One region of the Serratia sp. DFXYC6 genome, then DNA from elsewhere that is predicted to be linked to it. Evidence: predicted binding sites of a transcription regulator. Region 1 holds the regulator's gene; each other region holds the start of a gene.
The links. Region 1 encodes PhoB, which activates phosphate uptake and scavenging genes when phosphate is short. Its sites were predicted from a motif close to CTGTCATAAAACTGNCNNAT; they were not measured.
Positions count from the first base shown of each region.

Region 2: pstS (phosphate ABC transporter substrate-binding protein PstS) is a predicted target of PhoB. The motif match lies at 8,424-8,443, and genes of this name have one in related genera.
Region 3: glpT (glycerol-3-phosphate transporter) is a predicted target of PhoB. The motif match lies at 4,864-4,883, and genes of this name have one in related genera.

Region 1 is NZ_JBXUNV010000004.1:262,698-273,381, forward strand. It holds gene AC2CGQ_RS20210 (mechanosensitive ion channel family protein) at 1-825, shown strand, start outside; gene AC2CGQ_RS20215 (hypothetical protein) at 958-1,221, shown strand; gene proY (proline-specific permease ProY) at 1,254-2,660, opposite strand; gene brnQ (branched-chain amino acid transport system II carrier protein) at 2,734-4,050, opposite strand; gene AC2CGQ_RS20230 (PstS family phosphate ABC transporter substrate-binding protein) at 4,536-5,498, opposite strand; gene phoR (phosphate regulon sensor histidine kinase PhoR) at 5,513-6,829, opposite strand; gene phoB (phosphate response regulator transcription factor PhoB) at 6,854-7,543, opposite strand; gene sbcD (exonuclease subunit SbcD) at 7,759-8,991, shown strand; gene sbcC (exonuclease subunit SbcC) at 8,988-10,684, shown strand, end outside.
Region 2 is NZ_JBXUNV010000005.1:21,690-32,373, forward strand. It holds gene atpH (F0F1 ATP synthase subunit delta) at 1-206, shown strand, start outside; gene atpA (F0F1 ATP synthase subunit alpha) at 219-1,760, shown strand; gene atpG (F0F1 ATP synthase subunit gamma) at 1,820-2,683, shown strand; gene atpD (F0F1 ATP synthase subunit beta) at 2,716-4,098, shown strand; gene AC2CGQ_RS21180 (F0F1 ATP synthase subunit epsilon) at 4,119-4,538, shown strand; gene glmU (bifunctional UDP-N-acetylglucosamine diphosphorylase/glucosamine-1-phosphate N-acetyltransferase GlmU) at 4,829-6,202, shown strand; gene glmS (glutamine--fructose-6-phosphate transaminase (isomerizing)) at 6,354-8,183, shown strand; gene pstS (phosphate ABC transporter substrate-binding protein PstS) at 8,519-9,559, shown strand; gene pstC (phosphate ABC transporter permease PstC) at 9,651-10,607, shown strand; gene pstA (phosphate ABC transporter permease PstA) at 10,609-10,684, shown strand, end outside.
Region 3 is NZ_JBXUNV010000005.1:235,179-245,862, reverse strand. It holds gene AC2CGQ_RS22155 (DcrB family lipoprotein) at 1-534, shown strand, start outside; gene glpC (anaerobic glycerol-3-phosphate dehydrogenase subunit GlpC) at 569-1,768, opposite strand; gene glpB (glycerol-3-phosphate dehydrogenase subunit GlpB) at 1,765-3,033, opposite strand; gene glpA (anaerobic glycerol-3-phosphate dehydrogenase subunit A) at 3,023-4,672, opposite strand; gene glpT (glycerol-3-phosphate transporter) at 5,037-6,389, shown strand; gene glpQ (glycerophosphodiester phosphodiesterase) at 6,472-7,551, shown strand; gene yigL (sugar/pyridoxal phosphate phosphatase YigL) at 7,595-8,392, opposite strand; gene pldB (lysophospholipase L2) at 8,397-9,440, opposite strand; gene rhtB (homoserine/homoserine lactone efflux protein) at 9,588-10,208, shown strand; gene rhtC (threonine export protein RhtC) at 10,257-10,684, opposite strand, start outside.

The sequences.
Region 1 (10,684 bases):
AAACTGGTGGCGGCGATCCTGATCGGCATCATGATCGTCTCATTGCTGATGGGCAAATCGCCGCTGCTGCTGCTCAGCGGCCTGGGCGCCATGACCGCGGTCTTGATGTTGGTGTTCAAGGATCCGATCCTCGGGCTGGTGGCCGGTATTCAGCTCTCCGCCAACGATATGCTCAAGATCGGCGACTGGCTGGAAATGCCGAAATACGGCGCCGACGGCGCGGTCACCGACATCGGCCTGACCACGGTCAAAGTGCGCAACTGGGACAACACCGTCACCACCATCCCCACCTACGCGCTGATCTCCGACTCATTCAAGAACTGGCGTTCGATGTCGGAATCCGGCGGGCGCCGCATCAAGCGCAGCTTGAATATCGACACCAGCAGCGTGCACTTCCTGTCGGAAGAGGAACAGCGCCGCCTGCAGCGCAACCCGCTGCTGCACAGCTATCTGAATAACAAAACCCAGGAGCTGAGCCAGCACAACCAGGAGAGCGCCGTCGATCTGGCCTCGCCGCTCAACGGCCGCCGTCTCACCAACCTCGGCACGCTGCGCGCCTATCTGGAAGCCTACCTGCGCGCTCATCCGCGTATTCACCTGAACATGACGCTGATGGTGCGCCAGCTGGCGCCGACGCCGGAGGGCCTGCCGCTGGAAATCTACGCCTTCACCAACACCACGGTCTGGGCGGAGTATGAAAGCATTCAGGCGGATATTTTCGACCATATCCTGGCGGTGATCGACGAGTTCGGCCTGCGCGTGCATCAGACGCCGACCGGCAACGACCTGCGCGGCATGCTGCAACAAAGCGCGAACGCTTCCTGACGTCGGCTGACGTAACTGTGTCTGCTGGTAATTATTCGCTTTCAATTGCCAGCAGATATCTCCATCCCCTTCTTTTCCCCGGCGAAAACGGCGTTAATGCGCCATCACCTTCACCACCGAGAGGGAAAGCCCTTGCTGAAACGGATACGTCATCGGCTGTTTACCCTGATGGCCACGCTGCTGTTTATCGGCTGCCTGCACAGCGCATCGCTGGATGAAAGCCGCATGCCCCGCAATCTGCAACCTTCGCTGAGCGCCCTTAGCAGCAACCTGCAGGACATTCGCGAAGTGCTGGCACGCTGCGCCGGCGAGGAAGAGGAGGAACGCCTGAACGACAGCGGTATGCGCATCGAAGCGCGCGCCGCCGGGGATGAGGAAGAGGAAGATAAACCCTAAAAAAACACCGGCCTCAGCCGGTGTTTTTTCATTTAGTCTTGCTGCGTCGCCAGCAGCGCGCGTTTTTTCTGGCGGTTGACCTTGAACCAGTACCCCGCCAGCAGCAACACCACCCAGACCAGGCCGGCGTACAGCGAGACGCGCGTGGTCGGGAAATAGCCGATCAGGCCGATGATGAATACCAGGAACACGATCGCCACCACCGAGGTGAACACCCCGCCGCGCAGCGGGAACGCCAGCTGCTTCACCTGCTCTTTGCTCAGGCTGCGGCGGAAGGCGATTTGGGAGAACAGGATCATGATCCACACCCACACGGTGGCGAAGGTCGCCAGGGAGGCGATCACCAGGAACACGCTCTCTGGCATGATGTAGTTGAGGTACACCGCCAGCAACAGCGCCAGCATCATCACCACTACCGTCACCCAGGGAATGCCGCGTTTCGACACCTTGCTGAACATCTTCGGCGCGTGCCCCTGTTCGGCCATGCCGTGCAGCATGCGACCGACGCCGAACACGTCGCTGTTGATCGCCGACAGCGAAGCGGTGATCACCACGAAGTTGAGGATGCCTGCCGCCACGGTGATGCCCATATGCTGGAAGGTCAGCACGAACGGGCTGCCGTTGGTGCCCACCTGGTTCCACGGGTAGATCGACATGATGACAAACAGCGTACCGACGTAGAACACCAGAATGCGCCACGGCACCGAGTTGATGGCTTTAGGAATCGATTTTTTCGGATCCTTGGCTTCGCCGGCGGTGATGCCGATGATTTCAATGCCGCCGTAAGCGAACATCACCAGCTGCAGCGACAGGATCATGCCGATAACGCCGTTGCTGAAGAAGCCGCCGTTCGACCACAGGTTATGAATGCCGGTCGGTTGCCCGCCGTTGCCGATACCCCAGATGATGATGCCGATGCCGGCCGCGATCATGATGATGATGGTGGCGACCTTGAAGAACGAGAACCAGAACTCCAGCTCGCCGAACACCTTGACGCTCATCAGGTTGATGGCGCCGATGATCAACACCACGCTCAGCACCCAGATCCAATGCGGCACTTCCGGGAACCAGACGCCCATATAGATGCCGAAGGCGGTCACGTCGGCGATGGCGACAATCAGGATTTCAAAGCAGTAAGTCCAGCCGGTGATGTAACCCGCCATCGGGCCGAGGTAGTCCTGCGCGTAGCGGGAAAATGAGCTGGCCTGCGGGTTATTGACCGACATCTCCCCCAGTGCGCGCATGATGATGAAGGCCACGATGCCGCCGATCAGGTAAGCCAGCAGCACGCTCGGGCCGGCCATTTTGATGGCGTCCGCCGAGCCGTAGAACAACCCGGTGCCGATGGCCGATCCCAGCGCCATAAAGCGAATATGGCGCGTACTGAGGCCGCGTTTCAGCTTATTGTCGGAGGCGGTGGTGGGTGACTGTTGTTGCATGAAGATGACCCATAGTTTTAAACGTAAAAAAGCCACGGACATGTCCGTGGCCCTGGATTAAGCCGGGGGATTATCAGTGCGCGGTCACTTGGGAACGCGTGCACACCCGATCATAAATCGCGACCAGCACCAGCATCAGCAGCGAAGGCGGCAACCATGCCAACCCCTGCTCCGCCAGCGGCAGGTGAGTGGTCCAGGCCGGCAGCAGCTGCTGGAAACTGGACGCTTTCACCGCGTCAAGAATACCAAACAACAGGCTGACAAGCATCACCGGCGCGATGATACGCGGCGCGCTGTGCCACCAACGCAGGGTGAAGCTCAGCACCACCAGCACGATGCACGGCGGGTAAATCGCGGTCAGCACCGGAATGGAGATCTGGATCAGGTGGCTCAGGCCGAGGTTGGACACCACCATCGAGAACAGGCCCAGAATAAACACCAGCGTCTTGTACGAGAACGGCAGGTATTGCGCGAAGAACTCGGCGCAGGCGCAGGTCAGGCCTACCGCGGTCACCATGCAGGCGATGAAGATCAGCGCCGCCAGGAAGAAGCTGCCCAGGCCGCCGAAGGTGTTCTGAACGTAAGCGTGCAGGATCACCGCGCCGTTGGTGGCGTCAGGCACCAGCGCGCCGCTGCCGGAACCCAGCTTGAACAGGCTCAGGTACACCAGCGTCAGGCCCACGCCGGCGATCAAACCGGCCAGAATGGTGTAACGGGTCAACAGGCCGGCGTCTTTCACGCCGCGCGAGCGCGCCGCGTTGACGATAACGATGCCGAACACCAGCGCGCCCAGCGTATCCATGGTCAGATAGCCGTTAACGAAGCCGGAGGAGAAAGGCACGCTCTGATAAGCCGTCGTCGCCGGAATCGGCGCGCCGGCAGGCCACAGCAGCGCGGCGATGCCCAGTACGGCCAGCGCGACGATCTTCAGCGGCGCCAGCACGTGGCCGACGGTATCGAGCAGGCGGCCCGGATACAGAGAGATGCCGATCACCAGCGCGAAGTACACCAGGCTGTAGATGAACAGCGGCATGGCGCCGTCGCCGGTCAGCGGGGCGATGCCCACTTCGAAGGACACGGTGGCGGTGCGCGGCGTGGCGAACAGCGGGCCGACGGCCAGGTAGCAGACGGTCGCCAGCAGCAGGCCGGCGCCGCGGCCGATCGGCGAACTGAGGGCGTCGATGCCGCCGCCGACGCGCGCCAGCGCGATGACGGTGATGACCGGCAGGCCCACGGCGGTGATCAGGAAGCCCAGCGCCGCAGTCCAGACATGTTCACCGGACTGCAAGCCGACCATCGGCGGGAAGATGATGTTCCCGGCCCCAACGAATAAGGCAAAGGTCATAAAGCCCAGTGCCAGGATATCTTTTGACGTTAAACGATGACTCATACGATGTCGTGTTGCCTGTTCAAATGAAAAAAATTGTCCGATAGCGTGGTGGCGAAACGCCCCACCCGGTTGCCGGCATGCCCGATCGTCGCCGCGCCAAATAAGCACCCTAAACGCAGTCGATCCGGCGTTTATGTCCCTATTCGAAAGTGGCCGCTCATGAAGATGGGCAAAATTTTAGGAGTTATAAAAATGGAGGTTTAATCCGACAACGAAGGCTAAGGTAAACGTTTATAGCGCTTCAAGGCAAGACGCACGGCGAAAAGCAGAGCTATCGACCATATAAACTTTAGCCACCAGTCGATCATATTGGCTATCAATAAATATACACTACATGATTTGTATCATTTTTGAACAATGAATTCACGAAACGTGAAGCATATATCACTTTACCGCGCGAAAACGCCAATAAATGCCCGATTTTCGCGTGGCATAAGCTCCGTTTTGCCGTGAAAAAAGGCGAAAATTACGCCGCTTTTTGTCGCTTATTGCATCGTGGCCGGCGCGAGCGGTGGCAACCCGAGCGCCTGGCGGGTCTTCTGCAGCGCGGCCGGCGGCAGTGGCAGATAGCCGTCGTGATTGACCAGGCTTTGCCCTGGTGTCGACAGCACGCGATCGAGAAACGCGGCGGTCAGCGGCTCCAGCGGTTGATGGGGGGCTTTATTGATATAGATATACAGATAGCGCGACAGCGGGTAGCGATCGTTGCGCACGTTGGCGGCGGTAGGTGCGACATAGTCTTCTCCCGACTCCGCCAGCGGCAGCAGCCGCACGCCGCTGGCGCGAAAACCGATGCTGGCGTAGCCGATGCCGTTGAGCGAACCGGCCACCGCCTGCACTACCGAGGCCGAACCGGGCAGCTCATTGACGCGCGGCATGAAATCGCCGCCGCACAGCGCGCGCAGTTTGAAATAGCCGTAGGTGCCGGACGCCGAGTTGCGGCCGAAGCGTTGCAGCGAGCGCGTCGCCCAGTCGCCGCGCAGCCCCAGCTCGCCCCAGCGCGTCAGCGGCTGGCTTTCGCCGCAGCGCCGGGTGGCGGAGAAAATGCGGTCGAGCTGCTGCAGGTTGAGGCCGCGCAGCGGATTGTCCTGATGCACCAACACCACCAGCGCATCCACCGCTACCGGCACCGCCAGCGGCGCATAGCCGTAACGGTGTTCGAACGCCGAAACCTCGGCCGCCTTCATCGGCCGGCTCATCGGGCCCAGCTGCGCGGCGCCCGCCGCCAACGCGGTCGGCGCGGTCGACGAACCGGCGGCCTGGATCTGCAGGTTGACGTTGGGATAATGCTCGCTGAAATCCTGCGCCCACAGCGCCATCAGATTCGCCAGCGTGTCGGAGCCGACGCTGGACAGGTTGCCCGCCAACATGCCGTCAGGCTGCGCCAGCGCGCCGCGTCCGGCCAGCAGCGCCAGGCAAAGCAACAGCCCTCGGGTGATTCGGGTCATACCGGTGTCTCGCGTTAATTTTTCACCGCATTCTCTGATAAAGCGGCGGGAACAATCAACCGATTGGGCAAGGTAAAGATAAAGCGGGTGCCGATCCCCGGTTCGCTGAGGATCTCCAGCCGCGCGTCGTGATGGCTGAGCGCGTGCTTGACGATCGCCAGCCCCAGCCCGCTGCCGCCGGTCTGGCGCGAGCGGGCCTTGTCGACGCGGTAGAAACGCTCGGTCAGGCGCGGCAGGTGCTCGGCGGCGATGCCAGGCCCGTTGTCGCTGACCTGGAACTGCGCGCCATGCGCCGTCTGCTGCCAGCTGACTTCGATATGGGTGCCCTTCGGCGTGTGGTTGACCGCATTGTACACCAGGTTAGACACCGCGCTGCGCAACTGGTCTTCATTGCCGAACACGTTGAGCTGTTCGTTCACCCGGAAGGTGATCTCGTGATTGCCGCCGCTCAGCGATTGCGCCTCACGCTGCAACACCCGCAGCATCAGCGGAATATCCACCCGCTCGTTCATGTCGACATTGGGCGCCGCCTCGATGCGCGACAGCGTCAGCAGTTGCTTGACCAGCCCGTCCATCCGGCGAGTCTGCTCTTGCATGGTGCTCAGCGCCTTGCTGCGCAGCGAGCCATCCTGCTCTTCGTCGCCCATCATCTCCAGATAGCCCTGCAGCACCGTCAGCGGCGTACGCAGCTCATGGCTGACGTTGGCGAAGAAGTTGCGCCGCGCGCCCTCCAACTGACGCATCTGGGTGACGTCGCGCGCCACCATCAGCAATTGCCCTTCGGAATACGGCATCACGCGGAATTCGACGTAGTGTTCGTTGTTCAGCTGCAGCGTCAGCGGGCGCGAAAACTCCTGCTGTTGCAGATAGTGGCTGAATTCCGGATAACGCAGCAGGTTAAGGATGTGCTGGCCGTTGTCTTCCGGCCAGCGAAAGCCGAGCAGATGCTGCGCCAGCCCGTTGCACCAGAAGATATTGCCTTCGACGGTGGTCATCACCACCGCGTCAGGCAGCGATTCGGCCCCGCTGCGAAAGCGCTTGATCAGCAGCGCCAGCTCGCGCCGGCGGCGGCGGTTGCGCTGCTGCATCTGATACAGGCCATAGAACAGCGGCTCCCAGCTCCAGCGGCCGGGCGGCGGCGTCATGCTGCGGTCGATCCACAGCCAATGGGAGAGTTTGAGCTGGTTGTAGAAATTCCACACCAGCGCAGCCAGCGCAGAGGCCAGCAGGAACCAGGGCAGATAACCGAAAATCAGCCCCAGCAGTAAGGCGGGCAGACAGAAAAGAGCCAGCTCCAAAGCCAGCCTCTTCCACGACAGACGTTCTAACACGGCATATTCTCCAGCGCGGCGCGATCAGTAGCGCGTTGAGAACCGGTAGCCGGTGCCCCGAACGGTTTGAACCATTTTATCATGCCCACTGGTTTCTAACGCCTTGCGGAGCCGACGGATATGCACGTCAACGGTACGGTCTTCCACATAAACGTTAGTGCCCCAGACGTGATTAAGCAACTGCTCGCGGCTATAAACCCGCTCCGGGTGGGTCATAAAGAAGTGCAGCAGCTTGAACTCGGTCGGCCCCATATCCAGCGCCTGATCGTTCGCCATTACGCGGTGGGAGGACGGATCCAGGCTCAACCCTTGCATTTCAATCACTTCTTCCACCGCCATCGGCGAAATGCGGCGCATGACCGCTTTGATGCGCGCCACCAGCTCCTTGGGCGAGAACGGCTTGGTGATGTAATCATCCGCCCCCACTTCCAGGCCGCGCACCCGGTCTTCTTCTTCGCCGCGCGCGGTCAGCATCATCACCGGGATATCGCGGGTCAGCGCTTCGCGCTTCATATGTTTGATAAACTGAATGCCGGAACCACCGGGCAACATCCAGTCAAGCAACACCAAATCAGGGAACGGCTCAGACAGACGCGTCACGGCGCTGTCATAATCTTCGGCTTCCAACGGTTGGTAACCATTCTGTTCCAACACAAAGCACACCATCTCACGGATCGGCGCTTCGTCTTCCACCACCAGTATGCGTCTTGCCATCGTCAATCCTGCCAATGTGTTAGCGACTTTTCGGGCGCCATTATGCGTCAGTTTTGTGACACTTTTATGAAAAAAACCGGCTGTTATAGGCAGTAAGCATAGCGATTATTTCCCGCAGTAAAGAAAAATCATCCGGTTGTCATCATCATTGCGCCGGGACAGCCGCCGCCGCGGCCTTTATAATCATCGCCATTATCTTTGCATCCGGGAGTGTCATGCGCCTGATCCACACCTCTGACTGGCACCTTGGCCAGTACTTTTTCACCAAAAGCCGCGCCGCCGAGCACCAGGCTTTTCTGAACTGGCTGATCGAACAGGTAGATCAGCAGCAGGTGGATGCGCTGATCGTCGCCGGAGATCTGTTCGATACCGGCTCGCCGCCCAGCTATGCCCGCGAGCTGTACAACCGCTTCGTGGTGGAACTGCAGCGTACCGGCTGCCAGCTGGTGGTGCTGGGCGGCAACCACGATTCGGTCGCGACGCTGAACGAATCGCGTGAACTGCTTTCCTGCCTGAACACCACGGTGATCGCCAGCGCGCAGGGCGCCCCGGAACAGCAGATCGTGGTGCTTAACCAACGCGACGGCCAGCCGGGCGCGGTGCTGTGCGCCATCCCGTTCCTGCGGCCGCGCGATCTGCTCACCAGCCGCGCCGGCGAATCCGGCGCGCAGAAACAGCAGGCGCTGCAGGAAGCCATCGCCGAACATTATCAGACGCTGTATCAGGCGGCCTGCGAGCGCCGCGACCAGTTGGGCCAGCCGCTGCCGATCGTCGCCACCGGCCACCTGACCACCGTCGGCGTTACCACCTCCGACTCGGTGCGCGACATCTATATCGGCACCCTCGACGCCTTCCCGGCGCAGGCCTTCCCCCCCGCCGACTATATCGCGCTGGGCCACATTCACCGCGCGCAGAACGTCGCCAAATCGGAGCATATTCGCTATAGCGGCTCGCCGATCCCGCTGAGCTTCGATGAGCTGGGCAAAGCCAAAAGCGTCTTCCTGGTGGATTTCGCCGACGGCGCTTTGCAGCGGGTAGAAACGTTAACGATCCCGCAGTTTCAGCCCATGCAGCTGATCAAAGGCGATCTGGCCGAGATCGAACGGCAGCTGCGGCAATTTGCCGACTATGCCGGCGAGCTGCCGGTGTGGCTGGATATCGAAGTGGCGACGCAGGACTACCTCAGCGATATCCAACGCCGCATCCAGCTGATGGCGGATGCGCTGCCGGTGGAAGTGGTGCTGCTGCGGCGCAGCAAAGAGCAGCGCCGCCAGGCGATTGCGCAGCAGGATAAGGAAACGCTCAACGAGCTGAGCGTCAACGAGGTGTTCGAACGGCGCCTGGCGCAGGAGGCCGACATGCCCGAAGCACGCCAACGGCGGATGCACCAACTGTTCCGCCAGGTGGTCGAGGCGGTGCAACACAACGCCGAGGAGACGAATTCATGAAGATCCTCAGCCTGCGGTTAAAAAACCTCAACTCGCTGCAGGGCGAATGGAAAATTGACTTCACCGCCGAGCCGTTCGCCAGCAACGGTCTGTTCGCCATTACCGGCCCGACCGGCGCGGGCAAAACCACCCTGCTGGACGCCATCTGCCTGGCGCTGTACCACCAGACGCCGCGTCTCAACGTCACGCCAAGCCAGAATGAACTGATGACCCGCCACACCGCCGAATCGCTGGCGGAGGTCGAATTCGAGGTCAAGGGCGTCGGCTATCGCGCCTTCTGGAGCCAGCGCCGCGCCAAAAACGCGCCGGACGGCAATCTGCAGGCGCCGAAGGTCGAACTGGCGCGCCGCGAGGACGGCAAGATCCTGGCGGACAAAGTGCGCGACAAGCTGGAGCTTACCGCCGCCATCACCGGGCTGGACTTTGGCCGCTTCACCAAATCGATGATGCTGTCTCAAGGGCAGTTCGCCGCGTTCCTCAACGCCGACGCCAACGATCGCGCCGAGCTGCTGGAAGAGCTGACCGGCACCGAAATCTACGGGAGGTTGTCCGAACAGGTGTTCGAGTCGCACAAGCAGGCCAAAACCGACCTGGATGCGTTGCACCAACGCGCCAGCGGCATCGAACTGCTGAACGACGAGCAGCGCCAGTCTCTGACCGAACAGCTGGCGGCGCTGAGCGCGCAGGAAATCGCTCTCGGCGAACAAACCCAGCGCCAGCAACAGGCGCTGAGCTGGCTGCAGCAATGGCAACGCCTCCGGCAACAGCAAAGCGAGGGGCAATTGCGGCTGGACACCGCCCAGCGCGAGCAGGAGGAGGCCGCCCCGCAGCTGCAGCGGCTGGCGCTCAGCGAACCGGCCGAGAAATTGCGGCCGCTGCGCGGTGAACGCGATCGCTGCCGCGCCGAGCTGCAGACGATACAACAGCAGGCAGCCCAGCTGACGCAACAGCAGGAACAGCAGTCGGCGCAGTTGACCCCGCTGCAGCAGGCGGTGGAGAAAACCCGCCAGGCGCAGCAAGCGCATGCCGAACACATGCGGCAACAGCAACAGTTGATCGACGAGCAGGTCGCCCCGCTCGACCATCAAATAGCCCAACTGCAGTCGACACAGGCCGAACGTAGACAGGCCGGCGATGCCGCCGCACAGCAGTGCGCCCAGCAGCAGACCGCGCTGGAGCAGCTCACCGCTCAGCGCAGCCAACTGACGAGGCAGGCCGCACAGCATCAGCAGCAGTTGAACACGCTGACCGAAGCGCTGGCCGTTCAACAGCAACAGCAGCAGGCGCTGAAGGCGCAAACGCCGCTGGCCCCGCTGCGCCAGCGCCTGAGCGTCCTGGCGGATCTGCGCCCGACGCGCCAGCAGCTGTTTACTCTATCCTCTTTATCGCAGCAAATCGTTAAACGGCTGGAACAACAGCGGCAAGAGCTAAACAGCGGTCAACATGAACTTACCCAGTTGGAACCACAGCTAGAACTCATCCGTCAGCGATTTAAGCAGCAGAAAGCCCACCAGGCCGATGTTGAAAAAACCTATGCGCTGGAACAACGGATCGTGGGTCTGGAGGCCGAGCGCGCCCGTTTGCAACCCGGCGCCCCCTGCCCGCTGTGCGGCTCATGCGAGCACCCGGCGGTAGAACAATACCAAGAGATAAAACTGTCAGAAACCGCGCAACGTCTGGAGCAAATGAAAGT
Region 2 (10,684 bases), on a different contig from region 1:
AAGTGCTCTCTGCGAGCGCGCTGAACGACGAACAGCAGGCGAAAATCGCCGCTGCGATGGAAAAACGTCTGTCACGCAAAGTTAAGCTGAATTGCAAAATTGACAAGTCTGTACTGGCCGGCATCGTTGTTCGCGCCGGCGATATGGTGATTGATGGCAGCGTTCGCGGTCGTCTTGAACGCCTGACAGACGTCTTGCAGTCTTAAGGGGACTGGAGCATGCAACTGAATTCCACCGAAATCAGCGAACTGATCAAGCAGCGCATTGCTCAGTTCAATGTAGTGAGCGAAGCTCACAATGAAGGTACTATCGTTTCCGTCAGTGACGGGATCATCCGCGTACACGGCCTGGCCGAAGTTATGCAGGGCGAAATGATCGCGCTGCCTGGCAACCGTTACGCAATCGCATTGAACCTGGAGCGCGACTCCGTCGGTGCCGTGGTCATGGGTCCGTACGCGGATCTGGCCGAAGGCATGAAGGTGAAATGCACCGGCCGTATCCTGGAAGTTCCAGTCGGTCGTGGTCTGCTGGGCCGCGTAGTTAACACCCTGGGCGCGCCAATCGACGGCAAAGGCCCGATTGAGAACGACGGTTTCTCTCCGGTAGAAGCTATCGCGCCAGGCGTTATCGAGCGTCAGTCCGTTGATCAGCCGGTTCAGACTGGCTACAAATCCGTTGACGCCATGATTCCAATCGGCCGTGGCCAGCGTGAGCTGGTGATCGGTGACCGTCAGACCGGTAAAACCGCGCTGGCGATCGATGCGATCATCAACCAACGCGACTCCGGCATCAAATGCGTTTACGTGGCTATCGGCCAGAAAGCGTCCACCATCGCTAACGTGGTGCGCAAACTGGAAGAGCACGGCGCACTGGCCAACACCATCGTGGTGGTGGCGACCGCTTCCGAATCCGCTGCACTGCAATACCTGGCGCCATATGCCGGTTGCGCAATGGGCGAATACTTCCGTGACCGCGGTGAAGATGCGCTGATCGTGTACGATGACCTGTCCAAACAGGCCGTTGCTTACCGCCAGATTTCCCTGCTGCTTCGTCGTCCGCCAGGTCGTGAAGCTTACCCAGGCGACGTATTCTACCTGCACTCCCGCTTGCTGGAGCGCGCAGCGCGCGTCAACGCCGAATACGTTGAAGCCTTCACCAAAGGTGAAGTTAAAGGCCAAACCGGTTCACTGACCGCTCTGCCGATCATTGAAACCCAGGCGGGTGACGTTTCCGCGTTCGTTCCGACCAACGTAATCTCGATTACCGATGGTCAGATCTTCCTGGAATCCAACCTGTTCAACTCCGGTATTCGTCCGGCAGTTAACCCGGGTATCTCCGTATCCCGTGTTGGTGGCGCCGCGCAGACCAAGATCATGAAGAAACTGTCCGGTGGTATCCGTACCGCGCTGGCGCAGTATCGTGAACTGGCTGCGTTCTCCCAGTTCGCATCCGATCTGGACGACGCGACCCGCAAACAGCTGAGCCACGGTCAGAAAGTGACCGAGCTGCTGAAACAGAAACAGTATGCGCCGATGTCGGTTGCACAACAGTCTCTGGTGCTGTTTGCCGCAGAACGCGGTTACCTGAACGACGTCGAAGTCGCCAAAGTGGTGAGCTTCGAAGCCGCGCTGGTAGCCTATGCGGACCGCGAGCACGCCGAACTGCTGAACCACATCAACCAAACTGGCAACTTCAATGATGAGATCGAGGGCAAGTTGAAAGACATCCTCGAGACCTTCAAGAAAACCCAGTCCTGGTAACGCCGAACGGTCCTGCTGTTGAAAGACAGCAGGCCGTCTGGCACTGAGGAGAAGCAGAGATGGCCGGCGCAAAAGAGATACGTAGTAAGATCGCTAGCGTGCAAAACACGCAAAAGATCACTAAAGCGATGGAAATGGTCGCCGCCTCCAAAATGCGTAAATCGCAGGATCGCATGGCGGCCAGCCGTCCTTATGCAGAGACCATGCGCAAAGTGATTGGTCACCTTGCGTTAGGGAATCTGGAGTACAAGCACCCGTACCTGGATGAGCGTGACGTTAAGCGCGTCGGGTATCTGGTGGTGTCTACTGACCGTGGTCTCTGCGGCGGCTTGAACATCAACCTGTTCAAAAAGCTGCTGGCGGAGATGAAAGCCTGGTCCGAAAAAGGCGTCGAAACCGATTTGGCGCTGATTGGCTCTAAAGCGGCCTCTTTCTTTGGTTCCGTGGGCGGCAACGTGGTTGCCCAGGTGACCGGCATGGGGGATAAACCTTCCCTGTCGGATCTGATCGGGCCGGTGAAAGTGATGTTGCAGGCCTACGACGAAGGTCGTTTGGACAAGCTGTACATTGTCAGCAACAAATTTGTTAATACGATGTCCCAAGAGCCGCAGGTGCTTCAGCTGCTGCCGTTACCGCCAGCCGATGACGAAGAGCTGAAGAAAACGCCTTGGGATTACCTGTATGAACCGGATCCAAAAGTGCTGCTTGATACCTTGCTGCGCCGCTATGTGGAGTCGCAGGTTTATCAGGGCGTCGTGGAAAACCTGGCCAGCGAGCAGGCCGCACGAATGGTCGCGATGAAAGCCGCAACCGATAACGGCGGTAGCCTGATCAAAGAGCTGCAGTTGGTATACAACAAGGCGCGTCAGGCCAGCATCACTCAGGAACTCACCGAGATCGTTTCGGGAGCCTCCGCGGTTTAAGCTAGGTTTACGAATTACGTAGAGGATTCAAGATGGCTACTGGAAAGATTATCCAGGTAATCGGCGCCGTGGTGGACGTCGAGTTCCCTCAGGATGCCGTACCAAAAGTGTACGACGCCCTTGAGGTAGAAAACGGCACCGAAAAACTGGTGTTGGAAGTTCAGCAACAGCTGGGCGGTGGCGTGGTTCGCTGTATCGCAATGGGGACCTCCGACGGTCTGCGTCGCGGTCTGAAAGTGAACAACCTGGACCACCCGATTGAAGTGCCGGTGGGTAAAGCTACCCTGGGCCGTATCATGAACGTATTGGGTCAACCCATCGACATGAAAGGCGACATCGGCGAAGAAGAGCGTTGGGCGATTCACCGCGCGGCGCCAAGCTACGAAGAGCTGTCCAGCTCCCAGGAACTGCTGGAAACCGGTATCAAGGTAATGGACCTGATTTGTCCATTCGCCAAGGGCGGTAAAGTCGGTCTGTTCGGCGGTGCGGGCGTAGGTAAAACCGTAAACATGATGGAGCTGATCCGTAACATCGCGATCGAGCACTCCGGTTATTCCGTGTTCGCGGGCGTGGGCGAGCGTACTCGTGAGGGTAACGACTTCTACCACGAAATGACCGACTCCAACGTTCTGGACAAAGTATCTCTGGTTTACGGCCAGATGAACGAGCCACCAGGTAACCGTCTGCGCGTTGCGCTGACCGGTCTGACCATGGCGGAGAAATTCCGTGACGAAGGCCGTGACGTTCTGCTGTTCGTTGACAACATCTACCGTTACACCCTGGCCGGTACCGAAGTGTCCGCACTTCTGGGCCGTATGCCATCCGCGGTAGGTTATCAGCCAACGCTGGCGGAAGAGATGGGCGTTCTGCAAGAACGTATCACCTCGACCAAGACCGGTTCCATCACTTCCGTACAGGCCGTTTACGTTCCTGCGGATGACTTGACTGACCCGTCACCAGCCACCACCTTTGCGCACTTGGACGCAACCGTGGTACTGAGCCGTAACATCGCTTCTCTGGGTATCTACCCGGCCGTTGACCCGCTGGATTCCACCAGCCGTCAGCTGGATCCGCTGGTTGTTGGCCAGGAGCACTACGACGTAGCGCGTGGCGTGCAGTCCATTCTGCAACGCTACCAGGAACTTAAAGATATCATCGCGATCCTGGGTATGGACGAGCTGTCTGAAGAAGACAAACTGGTCGTATCCCGTGCGCGTAAGATCCAACGTTTCCTGTCTCAGCCGTTCTTCGTGGCAGAAGTCTTCACCGGTTCTCCGGGCAAGTTCGTATCGCTGAAAGACACCATCCGTGGTTTCAAAGGCATTATGGACGGCGACTATGACCACCTGCCGGAGCAGGCGTTCTACATGGTTGGCACCATTGAAGAAGCAGTGGAAAAAGCCAAGAAACTGTAACGCCTTGAGAGGAGGGTGATATGGCTATGACTTACCATCTGGATGTAGTCAGCGCGGAAAAACAGATGTTTTCCGGCCTGGTGCAGAAGATCCAGGTGACAGGCAGCGAAGGTGAACTGGGGATCTTCCCTGGCCATGCGCCGCTGCTGACTGCCATCAAGCCTGGCATGGTGCGTATTGTTAAGCAGCACGGTGAAGAAGAGTTCATCTACCTGTCCGGCGGCATCCTCGAGGTGCAGCCGAGCGTGGTTACCGTGCTGGCGGACACTGCTATCCGTGGTACTGACCTCGACGAAGCGAGAGCGTTGGAAGCTAAGCGTAAAGCTGAAGAACACATTCGCAGCTCTCATGGCGATGTCGACTATGCTCAGGCATCCGCTGAACTGGCGAAAGCGATCGCAAAACTGCGCGTTATCGAGCTCACCAGAAAAGCGATGTAATGTTTGGGTGCCCGGCACCCAACTTTAAGAAAGCGGCCTATAGGGTCGCTTTTTTTTTACTTTAAAATAAGCATTTCAGCCCGGCGGGCGGTGTGGTGTATAACCGCTGATATCGGGAAATAAACGTCGCCGATCGCCGACAGTTTTTTCGTCCCGACGCCGAATTAGCCGTGATAGCGGCAGACCAAGGCCCACGCGGCCTGCGCCGGGTTCGTGCAGAGAAATATGTAGTAATATCGCCGCTAAACGGTTTTACTTTCGTCTATCAAAATGGAGTTATCAGGTTGCTTATGTCGAACAGCGCAATGAGCGTGGTCATCCTCGCCGCGGGCAAGGGAACACGCATGTATTCCGATCTTCCCAAGGTCTTACATCCGTTGGCCGGCAAGCCGATGGTGCAACACGTCATTGATGCCGCGATGAAACTGGGCGCGCAACAGGTTCATCTGGTATACGGCCACGGCGGCGATCTGTTGAAAAGCACGTTGACCGAAGGCGCGCTGAACTGGGTGCTGCAGGCCGAGCAACTGGGTACCGGCCATGCGATGCAGCAGGCCGCGCCGCACTTTGCCGACGATGAAGACGTGCTGATGCTGTACGGCGATGTGCCGTTAATCTCCGTGGATACGCTGCAACGCCTGCTGGCGGCCAAGCCGCAGGGCGGCATCGGCCTGCTGACGGTCAAGCTGGACGATCCGAGCGGTTACGGCCGCATCGTGCGTGAGCAGGGCAACGTGGTGGGCATCGTCGAACACAAGGACGCCAGTGAGGCACAGCGCCAGATCAACGAGATCAATACCGGCATCCTGGTGGCGAACGGGCGCGATCTGAAGCGCTGGCTGGGAATGTTGAATAACGACAACGCACAGGGCGAGTTTTACATCACCGATATCATTGCGTTGGCCCATGCCGACGGCAAGAAAATCGAAGCCGTGCACCCGTCGCGTTTAAGTGAAGTGGAAGGCGTGAACAACCGTCTGCAGCTGGCGACTCTGGAGCGCGTATTCCAGTCGGAACAGTCTGAAAAGCTGCTGTTGGCCGGCGTGATGTTGTTGGATCCGGCGCGTTTCGATCTGCGCGGGGAACTTGTTCACGGCCGTGACATCACTATTGATGCGAATGTGATTATCGAAGGTCACGTCAAGCTGGGCGACCGGGTGAAAGTCGGCGCCGGCTGCGTGCTGAAAAACTGCGTGATTGGCGATAACTGCGAGATCAGCCCTTACAGCGTGCTGGAAGACAGCGTGCTGGAAGCAGACTGCACGGTGGGGCCGTTCGCCCGCCTGCGCCCAGGCGCGGAGCTGGCGGCAGGGGCTCACGTCGGCAACTTCGTGGAAATGAAAAAGGCGCGTCTGGGCAAAGGCTCCAAGGCCGGCCACCTCAGCTACCTGGGCGATGCCGAAATCGGTGATGACGTGAATATCGGCGCCGGCACCATCACCTGTAACTACGATGGCGCCAACAAGCACAAAACGCTGATCGGCGATGGCGTGTTCGTCGGTTCCGATACTCAGCTGGTGGCGCCGGTGTCGGTCGGCAAAGGATCCACCATCGCCGCCGGCACCACGGTGACGCGCGATATCGCCGAGAACGAACTGGTGCTGAGCCGCGTCAAGCAGGTGCACATTCAGGGTTGGCAACGTCCGGTGAAGAAGAAGCCATAGTGTGTTTTGCGTTGGGCTCCGTTCAGAGCCCAATACAAAACATAATAACCCCCACCATCTACAGGCTCGGGGGACGCACGGTAAAAACCGGCAAAAATCAGGTCAAGGCATCGAAAGCGCCCATGAAGGGCGTTCATTAGGAATATAACTGATGTGTGGAATTGTAGGCGCAGTAGCGCAACGTGATATCGCAGAAATCCTGTTGGAAGGTTTACGTCGTCTCGAGTATCGCGGTTATGACTCCGCTGGTCTGGCGGTGGTCGATGAAAAAGGCAACGTCAGTCGCCTGCGTCGCGTTGGCAAGGTACAAAAGCTGGCCGAAGCGGCGGAACAAACCGATCTGCACGGCGGTACCGGCATCGCTCACACCCGTTGGGCTACGCACGGTGAACCGACCGAAGCGAACGCGCACCCGCATGTTTCCGACTACATTACCGTGGTGCATAACGGCATCATCGAAAACCACGAGCCGCTGCGCGAACTGCTGATTGAACGCGGTTACCGTTTCAGCTCTGAAACCGACACCGAAGTGATTGCGCACCTGGTGCACTGGGAACAACTGCAAGGCGGTACGCTGCTGGAAGTGGTTCAGCGCGTGATCCCGCAGCTGCGCGGCGCTTATGGCACCGTGGTGATGGACAGCCGCGATCCGAGCGTGCTGGTCGCGGCGCGTTCCGGCAGCCCGCTGGTTATCGGCCGCGGCGTCGGGGAAAACTTCATCGCTTCCGATCAGCTGGCGCTGCTGCCGGTCACCCGCCGCTTCATCTTCCTGGAAGAGGGCGACGTGGTGGAAGTGACTCGCCGCACCGTCAACATCTTCGACAAACAGGGCAACGCCATCGAGCGTCCTGAGATCGAATCCCAGGTGCAGTATGACGCTGGCGACAAGGGCGCTTATCGCCACTACATGCAAAAAGAGATTTACGAACAGCCGCTGGCGCTGAAAAACACCCTGGAAGGGCGTTTCAGTCATGGCCAAATCAACCTGAGTGAGCTGGGGCCGCACGCCGACGAGCTGCTCGCCAAGGTGCAGCACGTGCAGATTATCGCCTGTGGGACTTCTTACCACTCCGGTATGGTGGCGCGTTACTGGTTCGAAGCGCTGGCCGGCGTGCCATGCGATGTCGAGATCGCGTCCGAATTCCGTTACCGCAAATCGGCGGTGCGTCCGGGCAGCCTGATCATCACTCTGTCGCAGTCCGGCGAAACCGCCGACACCCTGGCGGCGCTCCGCCTGTCCAAAGAGCTGGGTTATCTCGGTTCGTTGGCCGTTTGTAACGTTGCCGGCTCTTCGCTGGTGCGCGAATCCGATCTGGCGCTGATGACCAAAGCCGGTACGGAAATCGGCGTAGCCTCGACCAAAGCCTTCACCACGCAGCTCACCGTGCTGTTGATGCTGGTGGCGCGCCTGGGCCGTCTGAAAGGCATGGCGGAAAGCGTGGAGCACGAGATCGTGCATGGTCTGCAGGCGCTGCCGGCGCGTATCGAGCAGATGCTGTCGATGGATAAAGAGATCGAAGCGCTGGCGGAAGGCTTCTCCGACAAGCACCATGCGCTGTTCCTCGGCCGCGGCGATCAGTATCCGATCGCCATGGAAGGGGCGCTGAAGCTGAAAGAGATCTCCTATATTCACGCTGAAGCTTATGCGGCGGGTGAGTTGAAACACGGCCCGCTGGCGCTGATCGACGCCGATATGCCGGTGATCGTGGTGGCGCCAAACAACGAACTGCTGGAAAAGCTGAAGTCCAACATTGAAGAAGTGCGCGCGCGCGGCGGCCAGCTGTACGTGTTCGCCGATCAGGACGCCGGCTTCGTCAGCAGCGAAGGCATGACCCTCATTCCTCTGCCGCACGTCGAGGAAATCGTCGCGCCGATCTTCTACACCGTGCCGTTGCAGCTGCTGTCTTACCACGTGGCGCTGATCAAGGGCACCGACGTTGACCAGCCGCGCAACCTGGCGAAGTCTGTCACCGTAGAGTAATTTGTCACAGGTAAACTGCAAAAGCCGGCCTTAGCGCCGGCTTTTTTCATGAGTGACCTTAAAGATGACAGCGCTGCCGTTTCGGTGATAAACGTTGTCATATTCAAGCGGATAGGCCGCGCCAAGCCGGTTTTTTATTGCTTGGGAAATGTGCTGTTTCACGGCTAACCTTCTGATTTACATAAAAACAAATACCTATCAAATACGCTGTAATATAACTGTCATATTGCGTACATTTTTCTGTCACCAAACTGTCCTATTTTCCCTCCTGCAGCAATACTTACTCTGATTAAAACGACTCGAAGTCGATTTTAAGTATCCCATTAGGAGGGATTATGAAACTGATGCGTACCACCGTCGCCAGTATTGTGGCAGCGACCTTCTCCCTGACCGCCGTGTCCGCGTTCGCTGCTGCCAGCCTGACCGGTGCAGGTGCGACATTCCCCGCTCCGGTTTACGCCAAGTGGGCAGATTCTTATCAGAAAGAAACCGGCAACAAAGTTAACTATCAGGGCATCGGCTCCTCTGGCGGCGTGAAGCAAATCGTGGCCAACACCGTTGACTTTGGTGCCTCCGACGCCCCGCTGTCTGACGACAAGCTGGCGGCCGACGGCCTGTTCCAGTTCCCGACCGTGATTGGCGGCGTGGTGCTGGCGGTGAATATCCCGGGCATCAAATCCGGCGAACTGACGCTGGACGGCAAAACCCTGGGCGATATCTACCTGGGCAACGTCAAAAAGTGGAACGATCCGGCTATCACCAAGCTGAACCCAGGCGTGAAACTGCCTGACCAGAACATCGCCGTAGTGCGCCGCGCCGACGGTTCCGGCACCTCGTTCGTGTTCACCAGCTACCTGTCCAAGGCCAATGCGCAGTGGAAAGAAAAGATTGGCGCCGGTTCTACCGTTAACTGGCCGACCGGTCTGGGCGGTAAAGGCAACGACGGCATCGCCGCCTTCGTTCAGCGCCTGCCAGGCTCTATCGGCTACGTAGAATACGCTTACGCCAAGCAGAACAACCTGGCTTACACCAAGCTGGTGTCCGCCGACGGCAAACCGGTCAGCCCGACCGAAGAGAGCTTCAGCAACGCCGCCAAAGGCGCGGATTGGAGCAAAACTTTCGCTCAGGATCTGACTGACCAGAAAGGCGACAACGTGTGGCCAATCACCTCCACCACCTTCATCCTGGTGCACAAAGAGCAGAAAAACCCTGCTCAGGGCGCCGAAGTGCTGAAGTTCTTCGACTGGGCGTATAAAACCGGTGCAAAACAAGCTAACGAGCTGGATTACGCCACCCTGCCGGCAGAAGTGGTTGAGCAGGTGCGTGCGGCCTGGAAAACCAACGTAAAAGACAGTTCAGGTAAAGCGCTGTACTAACAACGCAGGGGCGCGGGTTCGCCGCGCCCCACACAGTTCTTCAGGCTCCGATCCCGATTGGGGCTGCCAGGGTTCAAACAGAGAGTAATCTATGGCTGAGTACAAGCCGACCATCAAAGCACCGGGCAAAAACGGTGACATCATTTTCAGCGCGCTGGTGAGACTGGCTGCGCTGATTACCCTATTGTTGCTGGGCGGCATCATCGTTTCGCTGATCTTCGCCTCCTGGCCAAGCATGCAGAAATTCGGCTTTGCGTTCCTGTGGACCAAAGAATGGGACGCGCCGGCGGAGCAGTTCGGCGCGCTGGTGCCGATCTACGGCACCGTGGTCACCTCGCTTATCGCGTTGATCATCGCCGTGCCGGTGAGCTTCGGCATCGCGCTGTTCCTGACCGAACTGGCGCCGAACTGGCTGAAGCGGCCGCTGGGCATCGCCATTGAGCTGCTGGCGGCCATTCCGAGCATCGTCTACGGCATGTGGGGCCTGTTCGTGTTCGCCCCGCTGTTCGCCGAATACTTCCAGACGCCGGTGGGCGAAGTACTGTCGGGCATTCCAATCGTCGGCGAGCTGTTCTCCGGCCCGGCCTTCGGCATCGGCATCCTGGCCGCCGGGGTGATCCTGGCTATCATGATCATTCCTTACATCGCCGCGGTGATGCGCGACGTGTTCGAACAGACCCCGGTAATGATGAAAGAGTCGGCCTACGGTATCGGCTGCACCACCTGGGAAGTCATCTGGCGCATCGTGCTGCCGTTCACCAAAAACGGCGTCATCGGCGGCGTGATGTTGGGCCTGGGCCGCGCGCTGGGGGAAACCATGGCGGTGACCTTTATCATCGGCAACACCTACCAGCTCGACAGCGCTTCGCTGTACATGCCGGGCAACAGCATCACCTCGGCGCTGGCCAACGAATTCGCCGAAGCCGAGTCCGGCGTGCACACCGCCGCGTTGATGGAGCTGGGCCTGATTCTGTTTGTTATCACCTTTATCGTGCTGGCGCTGTCGAAACTGATGATCATGCGTCTGGCCAAGAATGAGGGGCGTTAACATGGCGACGATGGATATGCAAAACGCAGTCGTTCTGGCGGAAAGCCGCCGCAAAATGCAGGCCTGGCGCCGGCAGA
Region 3 (10,684 bases), on a different contig from region 1:
AGCCTGCTGGCGCTTGGCCTCGCGGCCTGCGACGGCGAAACCAAAGACACCAAGGCGGCAACGGACGGCGCGGCGGCCAGCGCGCCGGCCGGGCAGCAGGTGAGCCTGCTGGACGGTAAACTGGCGTTCACCCTGCCTGTCGGCATGGCGGATCAGAGCGGCAAGCTGGGCAACCAGGCCAACAACATGCATGTTTACGCAGACAGCACCGGCCAGCGCGCGGTGATTGTGATCCTGGGTGACAAGACCGCCGACAGCCTGGAGACCCTGGCCAAGCGCCTGGAGAATACCCAACGCGCGCGTGACGCCAACCTGCAGGTGATCACCAACAAAGCGCTCGACGTCAACGGTGTACCGCTGCGTCAGCTGGACAGCATCATCACCAGCGGCGGCGAGAAAGCCTATTCTTCCGTCCTGATCGGCTCGCTGAACAACAACATGCTGACCATTCAGGTAACGCTGCCGGCGGACAATCAGCAGCAGGCGCAGACCGAAGCCGAAGGCATCATCTCCACCCTGAAGCTGAAGCAGTAATCCCACAAAGGGCCGGCTTGCCGGCCCTTTCGCTTTATGCCAGCGCCTGCGCCAGCAGGGTGATCGGATGTTCGCAGCGTTTGCTGGTGGACATTTCTATCTGCCATTTGCAGGTCTCGCAGTCGGTCACCACCAGATCCACCCCGCTCTCTTCTATCTGCCGGAACAGCGGTGCGCCGATACCCTGCGACGTGGCGTAGTTCTCCGATTTGAACCCGTAGGTGCCGGCGATGCCGCAGCACTGCGAATCCAGCACCACCAGCTCCAGCCCCGGTATCTGCCGCAGCAGCTCCAGGGTGTAGGCGGTCCAGCCCATCTTCTCCATATGGCAAGGCGTGTGATAAGCCACCCGCAGCGGCGTGCGCTTGAGCGGCAGGCTGCGCCCCTGATTGATCAGACGATAGAGATAGCGCGTCGCCAGCTCCACCCGCTCGCGCACCGCAGTGGTGTCCACGTCCAGCAGATGAGGGTATTCGTCACGCAGGGTGAAGGTGCAGCTCGACGAAGTGGCCACCACCGGAATGCCGCGCTCCAGCACCGTTTCATGCAGCGATTCGGCATTGACCCTGGCCTGCTTTTTGGCCTGCTCGATAAACCCGTTGGCGATCAGCGGCACGCCGCAGCATTTCTCGCGTTTCAGCAGCTGCACGCCGATATCCAGCGCGTTGAACACCCGGACCAAATCCTTGCCCAGCTGCGGGTGGTTATAGTTGACGAAGCAGCCGTGGAAGAACGCCACCTGCTCGGCGTAACGCTGCTGCGCCTGCGCCTGTTGCCGGTACCAGCGGCGGAAGGTGCCGAACGAGTATTTCGGCAGTTCACGACGGTGATCGATCTTCAGCGCCTTGTCCAGCAGCTTGCGCACCGGTTTCAGCCCGGTGGCGGCGTTGACGATCGGCGCGAACGGCGTCGACAGCGATCCCATGATATCGGTGTGGCTGAGGATGGCGTCACGCAGCGTCGGCTTGCTCTGGGCAAAGTCGGCGCGGGCGCGCTGAATGATGTCGCCGATTTTGACATCGGACGGGCAGGCCACTTCACAACGCTTGCAGTTGGTGCAATATTTCAGCGCTTCATCGTACAGCGTCGGGTCTTTCAGCCGCAGCCGCTCGCCGTCCGGCCCCGCCTGTTTCGGCCCCGGGTAGAGCGGGTTCACTTTGGCGACCGGGCAGTAGGTGGTGCAGACGGTACATTTGATGCAGCTTTCAAAGCTGTGATCCTGATGCAGGCTCATGCGTTCTCCTCCGCGGCGATCTGCTGCGCAACGTGCAGCGCACCGATCAATGACACGCCGGCGCCGCAGCCCTGCTGCAGCGGATCGTAACCGCCGGCGACCGCACCGATGGCATACAGATTGTCGAACGGCACTCCCTGCTTCATCGCCCGCAGCCTGCCGTCGGTACGCACGCCGAACTGCAGGTAAGGCTGCGGCGCGAACAGCTCGCGTCGGCTCCAGTCGGCGCGATCGGCGCGGCTGTGCACGTCCAGCCCGAAGATCGGCTCACGCACTTCATCGAAATCCGCCACCAGCCCGTTGCTGAAGAAGCTGCCGCTGGCCAGCACCACCTGCTGCGCCCGCAGCGGAATATCGCCGTGGTTGCGGGTATACAGGCCGGTGACGCGGCCGGCTTCACACTCGGCGCGCAGCACGCTGTCGCCCGGCATGAAAACGCCGCCCAGCTGTTGGAAACGCCGCCGCAACGCCTGGTGCAAGCGCATGCCGGGCACCGAAGGCGGCAACGTCGGCAGCAGTCGGACCGGCTTGCCGACCGCATCCTGCAACACCGCCAGCGACGCGTCGTCCTCCAGGCCCAGACAGGCCGGCAGGAAGAGCGCCTCGGCCTCGCCCGCCAGCCGCCGCAGCTCTTCAGCCAACGGCGGCAGGCTTTCCATCAAATCCAGTACCCGGGCGATGTTCACCGCGCGGAACTCGCTGGGGTTATTGCGCAATCTGTCCAGCGCCGGCATGTGCAGATAGGCCACGTCCGTCTGCACGCCGAGCTCGCGGCTTAAGGCGTCGGCGGCCATCTGCGGTTGGAAGTCGAGGAACCCTTCGATGCCGATCACCGCAATGCGCCGCCAGGGCAGTTGGCCGGTCAGCGGCAGCGTCGGGATCGCCTGCGGGCTGAGCCAGGTGGCGCGGCGCGTGCCGAGCGGCGTGATGCGCAGATGGTTGTTCACCCCCTCGCCCTGGAGATTCAGCCCGCAGCGTTCCAGCAGCCGCTGCGCGGCGGCGGACAGCGCCGCCACCCGGCCGGGGCCAATCAGAGAATACGGATGCTGCGGCGCCTGTTGCGCCAGCTGCGGCAGCGCCGCCAGTGGCATCTCGACCGGCGTGCCGTCCGGCAATCTCGCCAGCAGATCGAGCGAGCCGGAGGAGAAGTAGAGCGCGCTCTGGCCGGAACTGACCACCGCACAGCGTTTGCCCTGTTCGGCCACGGCAATGGCGCAGCTCAGGCCCGCCAGGCCGCCGCCAATCACCACTACGTCAAATCGCATCATCCGCCTCCTGCTCTTTGTCTGCCTGGGCCTCAAGCCCGCATAATCCCTGGTAAACCCAACTGGTAAATTCACTCTCGCGCAGCGCATCGCCCCAGGCGATCGGCCGCACGCCTTTCCAGCGTTCGTTGAGGAACTGCGACAGCTGCGCGATGGATTGCTGCGGCGTGCTGACCTTGAAGCGCGTCAGCAGTCCGGCGGCGCGGCAGGCGCAGAGTTCACCCTGGCAGGTGCCCATGCCGACGCGGGTGCGGCGGCGCAGATCCACCAGGTTATTGACGGTCAGCGAATTGACCGCATAGCGCACTTCCCCGGCGGTCACCGCCTCGCACTCGCACACCAGGCTGGTGTCGAGCCGATCGGCCGCCGGCACCTGGCTGGCGCGATCGCCGTGCCGGTAAATCGCCGAGCCGCGGATGCTGGCGGGCAGAGAAACCACGCTGCGCACCGTTTCCTCCGCCGACTGACGGGATCCGGGCAGCGCGTCCTGCGCGGTGGTGCACGGACTATTTACGCCGAGCTTTTCACATACCTTGTCGGTGGCCCACTCCGCCATCAGGCGGTAGGTCATCAGCTTGCCGCCGGTGATGGTGATAAACCCTTCCAGCCCGTCGCGGGCGGCGTGATCGAGCAGCACGATGCCGCGGCTGACATTGCGCCCGCTGGGATCGTCGTCGCTGGCCACCAGCGGCCGCACCCCGGCATAGGCACGCAGAATGCGGGTCTGCGCCAGGGTGGGCGCCAGCAGCGCCCCCTCGCGGATCAGAATGTCCACCTCCTGCGGGGTCACCAGCATGTTGTCAATTTGGTCGTAGTCGATATGGGTCGAGGTGGTGCCGATCAGCGAGATGGTGTCGCCCGGCACCAGGATGTCGGCGTCCGCCGGTTTGCGGCAGCGGTTGATCACCATGTTGTTGATGCGGTGACCGAGGATCAGCAGCGCTCCCTTGGCCGGGAACATGCGGATACGCAAATCGGCGTATTCGGCGATCTGCTGGCCCCAGATGCCGGCGGCGTTGACCACCACCGCTGCGTGCAGCTCATAGCGCCGCTGATTCTGATGGTCGTAAACGCGCACGCCCGTCACCCGGTCGCCGCTGCGCAACAATCCGACCACCTGGTGGTAAGTCAGGATCTGCGCGCCGTGTTCGCGCGCATCCAGCATATTGGCGGCGGTCAGCCGGAAAGGATCGACGGTGCCGTCCGGCACCCGCACCGCGCCAATCAGCGCCGGATTAGCCGCCGGCTCCAGCCGCAGCGCCAGCTGCGGGTCGATCGCTTCGGCGTCGATGTCGGCCTGGCGACAGGCGGCGATAAACTGTTGCTGATACTCCAGCGAGTCCTGCGGCAGGGTGATGAACAGCCCATCGGTGCGCTCGATACAGTGATGCGCGATGCGTTTCAGGATGCGGTTCTCTTCGATGCACTCGCGCGCCGACTCGCCGTCGGTCACCGCATAGCGCGCGCCGCTGTGCAGCAAGCCGTGGTTGCGGCCGGTGGCGCCGGTGGCGATGTCGTGACGCTCCAGCAAAATGCAGCGCAAGCCGCGCCGCGCACAATCGCGGGCAATGCCTGCGCCGGTGGCGCCGCCGCCGATGATGATCACATCCGTTTCGCCGCCGTCAAAATAGCTGCTCATGTCGCTCCCTCAGGATCGGTAGTTATGAGCCTATTGAGCCACGGTTATTAGGGTCTTTGTTTGATAAGGAACAAGAACGAACATAAAACGAAATAAAAATGTCCACAAAAAACCATCAATGTGATCATAATCACGATTTTTGGACGTTTTTCTATTTCATAACGTTAACGAATCGCTCAAAATCCGCCGTGGTTTCATGAAAGTGTAACAATTGCGCCATTCGTCACAGCGACACCAGGCGTATTTGTCGACAATGGCGCTCGTTATGGAACACAAAAACACCACATTCGATATCCGCTCAATCATCAAATGAACGTAAAAGGTCATATTGATGTGATAACAGATAAAGCCATCGGAGGCGCTCATGTTGAGTATTTTTAAGCCGGCCGCACACATCGCCCGTGTGCCGAGCGATAAGGTAGACCCGCTCTACCGTAAGCTGCGCTGGCAAATTTTCCTGGGGATCTTCTTCGGTTACGCCGCTTACTATCTGGTGCGTAAGAACTTCACCCTGGCCATGCCTTACCTGATCGAACAAGGCTTCAGCCGCGGCGACCTCGGCTTCGCGCTGTCGGGCATCTCCATCGCCTACGGCTTCTCCAAATTCATCATGGGTTCGGTCTCCGACCGTTCCAACCCGCGAGTGTTCCTGCCTGCCGGCCTGATCCTGGCGGCGGCGGTGATGTTGTTCATGGGCTTCGTGCCGTGGGCCACCTCCAGCATCGCGGTGATGTTCGTTCTGCTGTTCCTGTGCGGCTGGTTCCAGGGCATGGGTTGGCCGCCGTGCGGCCGTACCATGGTGCACTGGTGGTCGCAGAAAGAACGCGGCGGCATCGTTTCCATCTGGAACTGCGCCCACAACGTGGGTGGCGGCCTGCCGCCGCTGCTGTTCCTGCTGGGTATGGCCTGGTTCAACGACTGGCACGCGGCGCTGTACATGCCGGCCTTCGGCGCCATCCTGGTGGCCCTGATCGCCTTCGCCCTGATGCGCGACACCCCGCAATCCTGCGGCCTGCCGCCGATTGAAGAGTACAAAAACGACTATCCGGACGACTACAGCGAAAAAGACGAAGAAGAGCTGACCGCCAAGCAGATCTTCATGCAGTACATCCTGCCGAACAAGCTGCTGTGGTACATCGCGGTCGCCAACGTGTTCGTCTACCTGCTGCGTTACGGCATTCTGGACTGGTCGCCGACCTACCTGAAAGAAGTGAAGCACTTCGCGCTGGACAAGTCTTCCTGGGCCTACTTCCTGTATGAATACGCCGGTATCCCGGGCACTCTGCTGTGCGGCTGGATGTCGGACAAAGTGTTCAAAGGTAACCGCGGCGCCACCGGCGTGTTCTTCATGACGCTGGTGACCATCGCCACCGTGGTGTTCTGGATGAACCCGGCCGGCAACCCGACCGTGGACATGATCTGTATGCTGGTCATCGGCTTCCTGATCTACGGCCCGGTGATGCTGATCGGCCTGCACGCGCTGGAGCTGGCGCCGAAGAAAGCCGCCGGCACCGCCGCGGGCTTCACCGGCCTGTTCGGCTACCTGGGCGGCTCGGTCGCGGCCAGCGCCATCGTCGGTTACACCGTGGACTTCTTCGGTTGGGACGGCGGCTTCATGGTGATGATCGGCGGCAGCATCGCAGCGGTCATCCTGCTGCTGCTGACCATGCTGAACGAGAAGAAACACCACGCGGAAATCGCCGCCAAGCGCGGTTAAGCGTCACACGACTTTTGCATGATTTAAAGGCCGCCCTGCGGCCTTTTTACTACCCTGCCCCCAACAACACGGAGAAAACGGAATGCGGACTCAAGTCAAAGCCCTGCTGACAGGGATCATTCTCGCCACCTCGATGGTCAGCGCCGCGCAGGCGGCGGACAAAGTGGTGATCGCCCACCGCGGCGCCAGCGGCTACCTGCCGGAACACACCCTGCCGGCGAAGGCGATGGCCTACGCGCAGGGCGCCGATTATCTCGAACAAGATCTGGTGATGACCAAGGACAACGAGCTGGTGGTGCTGCACGACCATTACCTCGATCGCGTCACCGACGTCGCCGAACGCTTCCCGGACCGCGCGCGTAAAGACGGCCGTTATTACGCCATCGACTTTACGCTGGCGGAGATCAAATCGCTGAAGTTCACCGAAGGCTTTGAAATCGAAAACGGCAAGAAGGTGCAGGGCTACCCTGGCCGCTTCCCGATGGGCAAATCCGACTTCCGCGTGCACACCTTCCAGGAAGAGATCGAGTTCGTGCAGGGTCTGAACCATTCGACCGGCAAGAACATCGGCATCTACCCTGAAATCAAGGCGCCGTGGTTCCACAAACAGGAAGGCAAAGACATCTCCAGTAAAGTGCTGGCGGTGCTCAAGCAGTACGGCTACACCGGCAAAAACGACAACGTCTACCTGCAGTGCTTCGACGCCAACGAGCTCAAGCGCATCAAGAACGAGCTGGAGCCGAAGCTGGGCATGGATTTGAAGCTGGTGCAGCTGATCGCCTATAACGACTGGCAGGAAACCTACGAGCAGAAAGCCGATGGCAAGTGGGTGGAATACGACTACGACTGGATGTTCAAACCGGGCGCGATGAAGAAAATCGCTCAGTATGCCGACGGCATCGGGCCGGACTACCACATGCTGGTGGTGGCGGAAAAATCCAAGCCGGGTCACATCGTGCTGACCGACATGGTGAAAGAAGCGCACGCCAGCAAGCTGGCGGTGCATCCGTTCACCATCCGCGCCGATGCGCTGCCGAAGTACGTGACCGACGTGAACCAGCTGTATGACGTGATTTACAACCAGGCCGGCGTCGACGGCGTGTTCACCGACTTCCCGGACAAGGGCGTGCAGTTCCTGCAGAAGCAGGGCCAGCACAAGTAATGCCAAGGGCGCCGCGAGGCGCCCTTATTATTTAATGGTTATTTCAAAGGAACATCTTGCGCAGGTAGTGCGGCACCGCGTTATCGACGTTGGAGCCGATCACTTCCAGCTCCGGCAGCATGTCCTTCAGGCGCTGATGTGCGTCGCGCATGATGCAGCCCTTGCCGGCCATCGACAACATCTCCAGATCGTTCATGCCGTCGCCGAAGGCGATGCACTCTTGCAGCGTATAGCCGATGATCTTGGCCACTTCTTCCAGCGCATGCCCTTTCGACACGCCGCCCGCCATCACTTCCAGGCAGGTAGGGAACGAGAAGCTGACGTTGACCCGATCGCCCCAGCGCGCGTTGATGGCGTCTTCCACCTGCAGCAACCGCTCGTGATCTTCACAGGTGAAGTAAACCTTGCAGACGCCGTCGGTTTCCAGCAGGCCCGGCTCAAACAGCTGATATTTGAACACCGACTCCTGGAAGAACTCTTCCTGCTCCGGGCTTTCGCGGTTGGTAAACCAATCGTCGTTACGGTAGACGTTGGTGGTGATATCCGGATCGTCGTGCAGCATGCCGTACAGATCGCGGGCGATATCCCCGTCCAGGTTGTGGCTGAAAATCAGTTCGCCGGCGGTGTTGTGCACCCGTGCGCCGTTGGAAGTGATCATAAAGGCGCTGATCTCCAGGCTGTCGCGGATCTGCGCCACGTCGATATGGTGGCGGCCGGTGGCGAACACGAAATGCACGCCGCGCTGAGTCAGCAACTTCAGCGTTTCTTTAGCGTACGGCGACAGGGTATGGTCGGGAGACAGCAGCGTGCCATCTAAATCGGAAGCGACGACGTGATACATAGCGTTATGTTCTAACCTCTGATGGAGTTGTCGGCGGCAGCGTGCCGCCTAAGTGTTGAGCAAAGAAGCGCAGAATTGCGTTCAGTGCTTCGGCGCGCAGCGCGTCCCGCTCGAACAGGATCTCATGGCGTGCGCCGTTGATAACCCACGGGAGCCCCCCTTCGCAAGGCCGCCCCGCGTCTGACAGAGCCTGACAAAAAGCCTGGTGCGAACGGTTGTCGACTACCCGTTCTTCACCGGCCTGCAAAAGCAACAGCGGCGTGGTGATCTTCCCGGCCTGCGCGATAATCTGCCGGCCGGCGCGGATGCTCTCCCGCACCCAATGGTAGGTCGGCCCGCCCACCTGCAGCTCGGGGTAATCGGCATAATAACGCAGGCTGCGCCGGTAACGCTCGCGGCTATGGGTCAACACGTTGACCACATAGGGCAGCGGACGCCACTGGCCGGTGCCCACCGCGTAATAGTCGCGGATCGCCGGGCGGGTCTCCGCCCAGTCGAGAATGCGATCGGCCAGCCAACCCGGCATCGGCAGCCGGATGCCGAACATCGGCGCGCAAAACGCCGCCGCGTCGAACGCCTGCGGCCGGCGCTGCAGAAACTGCGCCAGGATCGCGCCGCCCATCGAATGCGCCAGCGCGAAGCGCTGCCGATAACCGTGCGATTCGACCTCGCGCAGCCACAGCTGTTCGAAATCGTCCACGTAGTCGGCGAAGTTTACCACATGACCGCGGTGCGTATCCGCCAGTAAACGCCCGGAACGCCCCTGGCCGCGATGATCGACGATCACCACGTCGTAGCCGCAGTGGAACAGATCGTAGGCCACCTCAGGGTATTTCACGTAGCTTTCGATGCGGCCGGGGCTGACCACCACCACTCGCTGATGCCGCGCAGAACTGAAGCGCACAAAGCGGATCGGCACGCCGTCCACGCCGCTGAATTCGCCTTCTTCGCGCTGCCGCCAGAAATCCAGCAGCGGCCCGGTGGCGAAGGCAGCGAACTGCGTTTCACGCGTTAACCAGTCATCGGAGCTGAGAGTGAACGAGGTCATCGAGAGCGTTTTCCCTGTGGGGCCGGCGGAAAATGTGACCGCTGGCACAAGAAATCATACTAGCGTATTGTGATTCAATTCTGACAAAAACAGCGCCGCCTCGGCGCATTGTGGCACAAAACGACACTTTCAGGGAGCCGAAGCACCATGACCTTGGACTGGTGGTTAACCTATCTGCTGACCACGCTTATCCTGAGCCTTTCCCCCGGCTCAGGCGCCATCAATACCATGAGCACCGGCATCAGCCACGGCTATCGCGGCGCCGCCGCCTCGATAGCCGGGCTGCAGGTCGGGCTGAGCGCGCACATCGTGCTGGTGGGCATCGGTCTCGGCGCGCTGATATCGCAATCGCTGCTGGCGTTCGAACTGTTGAAATGGTTGGGCGCCGCCTACCTGGTGTGGCTCGGCATCCAGCAGTGGCGCGCCGCCGGCGCGCTGGATCTGCATGCGCTGGCGGGCAGCATGCCGCGCCGCCGTCTGTTCCGCCGCGCGGTGCTGGTCAACCTGACCAACCCGAAAAGCATCGTGTTTCTCGCCGCGCTGTTCCCGCAGTTCATCTTGCCCAATCAGCCGCAGGCCGAGCAGTATCTGGTGCTCGGCGTCACCACCGTGGTGGTGGATATTCTGGTGATGATCGGTTACGCCACTTTGGCGACGCGCATCGCCGGCTGGCTGAGAACGCCGCGCCAGATGCAGTTGCTCAACCGACTGTTCGGTTCGCTGTTCATTCTGGTGGCGGGGCTGCTGGCGACTGCCCGCAAAGCCTGACAAAAAAGGCCGGGCATCGCTGCTCGGCCTTGGGCATTTCACTGCCGGTCAGCGGGTAAAGATCAGGTGTAACCCGAAGCCGGTAAACAGCACGCCCGCCACCCCGTCTATCCACTTGGCCAACCGCTGATAACCGCGGCGCATCGCCGGCAGCGCGAACACCACCGCCACCAGGCTGAACCAGACAAAGGTCTCGGCGACGATCAGCAAGAACAGCCCCCAGCGCGCTCCGGCGCCAACGCTGTCGCCGACGAACAGCGAGAACACGCTGCCGAAATAGATCACCGCTTTCGGGTTGGACAGATTGGTCAGGAAGCCGCGAATAAAGCTGCGCCCGGCCTTGGGCAACGCCACCTGGGCCTCCGCTGCCGGCTGCGCTTGCTGCGCCCGCGCGGAACGCAGCAGTTGCCACCCCATCCAGCACAGGTACATCCCGCCGCCGACCATGATGATCTGATGCAGCCAGGCCATCTTCT